Regions from separate parts of the Mesorhizobium sp. Arg314 genome, predicted to be linked through region 1. Evidence: riboswitches for the same ligand, from Rfam matches in the RefSeq annotation. Region 1 holds a riboswitch; the other holds the start of a gene.
What was found. Region 1 has a riboswitch for thiamine pyrophosphate ahead of thiB (thiamine ABC transporter substrate binding subunit). Riboswitches for the same ligand answer to the same signal wherever they lie in the genome.
Positions count from the first base shown of each region.

Region 2: it holds a riboswitch for thiamine pyrophosphate, as region 1 does, so the genes downstream of both, thiC (phosphomethylpyrimidine synthase ThiC) here and thiB (thiamine ABC transporter substrate binding subunit) in region 1, are expected to answer to the same signal.

Region 1 is NZ_JBSKBP010000016.1:31,761-34,965, forward strand. Features, by position in the region: gene thiB (thiamine ABC transporter substrate binding subunit) at 230-1,240, opposite strand; TPP riboswitch at 1,284-1,387, opposite strand; gene ACWGS9_RS18630 (thiamine diphosphokinase) at 1,626-2,270, shown strand; gene ACWGS9_RS18635 (ABC-F family ATP-binding cassette domain-containing protein) at 2,289-3,205, shown strand, end outside.
Region 2 is NZ_JBSKBP010000009.1:186,203-189,407, reverse strand. Features, by position in the region: gene ACWGS9_RS12615 (hypothetical protein) at 1-72, shown strand, start outside; gene ACWGS9_RS12610 (FkbM family methyltransferase) at 69-821, shown strand; TPP riboswitch at 914-1,030, shown strand; gene thiC (phosphomethylpyrimidine synthase ThiC) at 1,134-2,978, shown strand; gene thiO (glycine oxidase ThiO) at 2,982-3,205, shown strand, end outside.

The DNA of each region.
Region 1 (3,205 bases):
ACACTGAATGGCTTGGGTAAGGTGGAAGCATTATCTGCGTCGAGTTCCCGCCCACCCCCCTCTGTCCTGCCGGACATCTCCCCCGCAAGGGGGGAGATTGGCAGCTTCGATCGCCGTGCCACTCTTGCAACGTTGGCGATTGGCGAAAGTGGCCGAGCGCTTGATCTCCCCCCTTGCGGGGGAGATGGCCGGCAGGCCAGAGGGGGGTGTTCAAGCGCCATCCTGAAGCCTACTTGCTCATCACCGCCAGCCACTCATCCACCCACGCCTTGCGGTTGGCCGCGACCTCTTGCGGGCTGAACAGCAAGGTCTTGGTCGGCTTCACCAGTTTGTCGAAGGCCGGGTTGAGCGGCTTGTCGGTCTTGCCGGCCGGGAACATCCAGTTGGTTTCCGGAATGACATCCTGGAATTTCGGCCCTGTCATGAAGGCGATGAACTTTTGCGCCAGCGGGTTCGTAGCGCCCGTCGTGGTGATGCCCGCCACTTCGATCTGCAGGTATTCGCCTTCCTCGAAAGAAGCGGCCTGGTAGCGCTCGGTGTTCTCGGCCACCATGTGGTAGGCCGGCGAGGTGGTATAGGACAGCACCATCGGTGCCTCGCCCTTGGTGAACAGGCCATAGGCCTCGCTCCAGCCCGGCGTCACCGTCAGCACCTTCGGCTTGAGCTTTGCCCAGGCCTCCGGCGTTTTGTCGCCATAGACCGACTTCACCCACAGAAGCAGGCCGAGGCCCGGCGTCGAGGTGCGCGGATCCTGGATCACGATCTTGTCCGTGCCGGCGCCCTCGACCAGGTCCTTCAGGCTCTTGGGCGGGGTTTTCAGCTTCTCGGTATCGTAGACGACGGCGAAATAGCCATAGTCGAAGGGCACGAAAGTGTCGTCTTTCCAGCCGCCGGGCACATTGATGCCGGAGACTTCGCCATGCGGCGCGAACAGGCCGCTCGCCTTGGCATCTGCGGTGAGATTGGTGTCGAGGCCGAGCACGATGTCGGCCTTGGTGCTGGCACCCTCCAGCTTGACGCGGTTGAGCAAGGCTACGCCGTCGGCGACCGAGACGAATTCGAGATCGCAGCCGCACTCGGCCTCAAATTCCTTCTTGACGGCCGGTCCAGGCCCCCAGTCGGCCGTGAAGCTTTCATAGGTGTAGATGGTGAGCTTGTCCTTTGCGGTGGCAGGCGCAACGCCTGCCAGAAGCGAAACAAGACCGGTTGCGAGAATAAGCTTGGACAATATCGCGCGCATCGGCGCCTCCTTCGTTCGAGTGACAAGGAATTGAGGCGTCGGATGGTCCGAAACGTCTAATCCCTCCGCCGGTACAAACCGGATCAGGTTCAGCGGGTTGGCTTTCGCCTCTCAGCCGGATCACGTCCGGCACCCCGTTAGAGCGTTTCGACAGATAGGCCCGGCCGAAGCGGCGCGCAAGCGGAAGTTTGCCGGGCAGCTAAAGCAATTCCAGGAAAAGTGCGCAGCGGTTTTCCGTCCGGAATTGCGCAAGGATAAAGCCTTGGAGCGGCTCTGCAATTCTATCAATCGCTGAGCCGCTCCAACGTTCGGGCGGGACCTTGGACGCGACGTGCGGCGCTGCCCGGCTTCCGTTTCGCACGCCGGGCTGGTAAGGGCCACGGCCATGGGCACATTCACCATCCTGCTTGGCGGCGAACTCATCCGCACGCCCCGGCTCGAACGCCAGATCGAGGGTTCGCGCGTCATCGCCGCGGATGCCGGCATCGGCCATGCCCGCTTGCTTGGCCTGGTGCCGGAGCTCTGGGTCGGCGATTTCGACTCGGTACCGGCGAACCTGCCGAGAGATCTGGCCGACGTGCCGCGCAAGGTCTTTCCGGCCGAGAAGGACATGACCGATGGCGAGCTCGCCATAGCGGAGGCGCTTCAGCGCGGCGCCACCAGTCTCGTGCTTGCCGGCGCCTTCGGCGGCAAGCGCGCCGACCATGCGTTCCTGCATCTGGCGCTGGCCGTGCGCTTGGCTGCTGCCGGCACGCGAGTGCTGCTGACCAGCGGCGCGCAAGAGGGCGTTCCCATCCTGCCTGGCAAGGCCAGCTTCGATTATGATGACGGCACCTTGTTTTCGGTGCTCGGTTTCTCCGAGCTTTCGGGCCTGACGGTCACCGGCGCCAAATGGCCGCTGGACCGCGTCGAGGTGGCGTTCGGCTCCTCGCTCACTATATCAAACGAGGTCAAAGGGCGGCTTGGCGTCGCGCTTGAGCGCGGCCGGGCGTTGCTTCTGGCCCACCCCTATCCCCTTCCTGAAAGCTGACATTTCCAGAAAGTTGACATGGCGCCGCCACTCCTCAATCTCGACGGCATTAAACTGACCTTCGGCGGCGCCCCGCTGCTCGACGGCGCGGCACTCAGCGCATCCGCCGGCGAGAAGATCGCGCTGGTCGGCCGCAACGGCTCGGGCAAGTCGACGCTTCTCAAGATCGCCGCCGGGATGATCGAGCCGCAGGACGGCGAGGTGTTCCGCCAGCCTTCGGCAACGGTCCGCTATCTGCCGCAGATGCCGGATATGGATGGTTTTGCCAGCGTGCGCGCCTATGTCGAGGCGGGCCTCGGCCCGGCCGACGATCCGCATCGCGCCACTTATCTGACGGAACATCTCGGCCTTACCGGCGAGGAGCGGCCGAACGACCTTTCCGGCGGCGAGGCGCGTCGCGCCGCCCTCGCCCGCGTCATGGCGCCGGAGCCCGATATCCTCCTGCTTGACGAGCCGACCAACCATCTCGACCTGTCGGTCATCGAATGGCTGGAAGAAGAACTTGCCCGCACCTCGTCGGCGGTGATCCTGATCTCGCACGACCGCCGCTTTCTCGAGCGCGTTTCGCGCGCCACGGTCTGGCTCGATCGCGGCCAGACCCGCCGGCTGGACAAGGGCTTTGCCCATTTCGAGGAATGGCGCGACCAGGTGCTGGAGGAGGAAGAGCGCGACCAGCACAAGCTCGGACGCCAGATCGTGCGCGAGGAGCACTGGCTGCGCTATGGCGTGACGGCCAGGCGCAAGCGCAACATGCGCCGCCTCGGCGAACTGCAGACGATGCGCCAGCGCTTCCGCAGCCATCGCGGCGCCGAAGGCACCGCCACTATGCTGGCGAGCGACGCCGCCGAATCCGGCAAGCTGGTGATCGAGGCCAAGGGCATCGAAAAGAGCTTCGGCGACCTCACCGTGGTCAAGGGCTTCTCGACCCGTATCCA
Region 2 (3,205 bases), on a different contig from region 1:
ATGGCGCTTTGGGCAGCAAGCCAGGGCGGGCGCCGCGCGGCGCTGCAGGTCATTCCCGGAGACAAGTCATGAACTCGCTTTCCAGCTTCGCGCGCGTCTTGCTCTCGCTCGGCCTTCCGGCAGGCCTGCTCGATCGCGGGCCGGCGTTGCACGGCACGAAGTTCCTGGCCAAGGCGGCGCTCAAGGCGCGTTTCGGCGGACGGCCGTTCCAGATGGTCAATGTCGGCGCCTGCGACGGCGCGCTGTTCGACGACGTGACGCCCTGGCTGCACCGCATTCCGGGCGCGCGCGCCATGCTGGTCGAGCCGATCCCCTACAACCAGAAGCGGTTGCGCGCCAATTACCCAGATACCAGCCGCTTCGTCATAGAACCGGTGGCGGTGACCAAAAGCAAGGGAACCATCACCGTCCACACCTTCGATGCTGCGGCGCTCGAGTCGGGCACGCTGCCGATTGAGTTCATCGGCTGCTCGTCGGTGACCGACACCAATTTGATGTCGGGCAAGAATGCGTGGGGCGAGGCGGACGCCAATTTCAACAGTTTCGCGCCGCATCTGAAGGACATCGAGGTGCCTTCGGAGACTTTGCAGACGCTGCTCGACCGCAACGGCATCGCTCATATCGACGCTTTCCTGGTCGACTGCGAAGGCGCCGACTGGATGGTGTTCGATCAGCTCGACCTGCAGCGCTACCGTCCCGGCATGATCAAGGTCGAAGTCGGCGCGCTGCCGGCCGCCGAGATCGGCCAGGTCGTGGTCAAGCTGAAGACCGCCGGCTACCAGGTCGGCTTCCAGGCCGAGGACGTCTGGGCGTTCGCCTGAGTTTCGTGGGCTGCCTTCTGTTCACGACGGCAATGAGCCGCAATTGCCGGCCGAATGCGCTTGACAAGATGGCGCCGGCCCGTTCAACCTGAGGCATTCACCAGGGGAGTCCCGGCAAGGGGCTGAGATACTGCTGGCTTTTGCGGCGCAGTGACCCGTTGAACCTGATCCAGTTCATACTGGCGTAGGGACGGTGCAAGCGCTTGGCGGGAGCTTATGCCCGAGGACCTGTCTCAAGCGGCAGGTCGAAGCGTCTTTTCATCCTTCCGGCACAGAACTGGGTCTCCAATGCAACGAGCAAAGGAGCCTCAAATGAATGCCTTGACCCCCACCGTGTCGACCGGACCGCTGCCGGCGTCGCGCAAGATCCACAAATCCGGCGTCCTCCATTCACAGATCAGGGTGCCCATGCGGGAGATCGCGGTCCACCCGACTGCCGGCGAGCCGCCGGTGACGGTCTACGATCCCTCAGGCCCCTATACCGACCCCGCGATTGAAACGGACATCGAAAAGGGTCTTGCCCGCCTTCGGCAGGACTGGATCGCCGCTCGCGGCGATGTCGTGCCCTATGATGGCCGCCATGTCAGGCCGGAGGACAACGGATTTGCGACAGGAGAGCGCCTGACTCGGGAATTTTCCGTCCGCAACCGCCCGCTGAGAGCAAAGACAGGCAAGGCGGTAACGCAGCTTGCCTATGCGCGCGCCGGAATCATAACGCCCGAGATGGAATTCGTGGCCATCCGCGAAAACCTTGGCCGCGAGATCGTGCTCGGCAGGCTGCAACAGGATGGCGAGGCGTTCGGCGCATCGATCCCGGATTTCGTCACACCGGAGTTCGTGCGCGACGAGGTGGCGCGCGGCCGCGCGATCATTCCTGCCAACATCAACCATCCCGAAAGCGAGCCGATGATCATCGGCCGCAACTTCCTGGTGAAGATCAACGCCAATATCGGCAATTCCGCCGTCACTTCCTCGATGGCCGAAGAGGTCGAAAAGATGGTCTGGGCCATTCGCTGGGGTGCCGACACGGTCATGGACCTGTCGACGGGCCGCAACATCCACAACATTCGCGAATGGATCGTGCGCAACTCGCCGGTGCCGATCGGCACGGTGCCGCTCTACCAGGCGCTGGAGAAAGTGGATGGCGTCGCCGAGGATCTGAGCTGGGAGGTCTATCGCGACACGCTGATCGAGCAGGCTGAGCAGGGGGTCGACTATTTCACCATCCACGCCGGTGTGCGGCTGCACTACATCCCACTGACGGTCGGACGGGTTACCGGCATCGTCAGCAGGGGCGGCTCGATCATGGCGAAATGGTGCCTGCACCATCATCGCGAAAGCTTCCTCTATGAGCATTTCGAGGAGATCTGCGACATCGCCAGAGCCTATGACGTCTCCTTCTCGCTCGGCGACGGCCTTCGTCCCGGCTCGATCGCCGACGCCAATGACCGAGCCCAGTTCGCCGAGTTGGAAACGCTTGGCGAATTGACGAAGATCGCCTGGGCCAAGGACTGCCAGGTGATGGTCGAGGGCCCTGGCCATGTTCCCATGCACAAGATCAAGCAGAATATGGACAAGCAGCTCGCCGTCTGTGGCGAAGCGCCATTCTACACGCTGGGGCCGCTGACCACGGACATAGCGCCGGGCTATGACCACATCACCTCAGGAATCGGCGCCGCCATGATCGGCTGGTTCGGCACGGCGATGCTGTGCTATGTGACGCCGAAGGAACATCTCGGCCTGCCGGACCGCAACGACGTCAAGACCGGCGTGATCACCTACAAGATAGCCGCGCACGCCGCGGATCTCGCCAAGGGGCATCCGGCGGCGAAGATCCGCGACGACGCGCTTTCGCGGGCGCGGTTCGAGTTCCGCTGGGAAGACCAGTTCAACCTGTCGCTCGATCCCGAGACGGCGCGCTCGTTCCACGACGAGACCTTGCCCAAGGAAGCGCACAAGCTGGCGCATTTCTGCTCGATGTGCGGGCCGAAATTCTGCTCCATGCGCATCTCCCACGACATTCGCGCCGAAGCCCAGAAGGAGGGGATGGCGGCCATGGCGGAGAAATATCGCGCAGGCGGCGATCTCTATATGCCCGTCGAAACGCCCGGGGCGGAAAAACAGGCTTTGGCGCAGAAAGATCAGGAGACGCGCTGAGCCATGCGCCGCGTCCTTGTCAAAGGCGCCGGTGTGGCAGGCCTCACCGTCGCCCATGAATTAGCTGTGCGGGGTGCGTCCGTCACGGTTGCTGAAGTTCGGAGCCAGATAGGCGGCAATGCCTCCTGGCTCGCCGGCGGCATGCTCGCCCCTTGGTGCGAACGCGAAAGCGCCGAGGAGGCCGTTACTACCCTGGGCAAGAATGCGGCCGACTGGTGGGAAAGGAC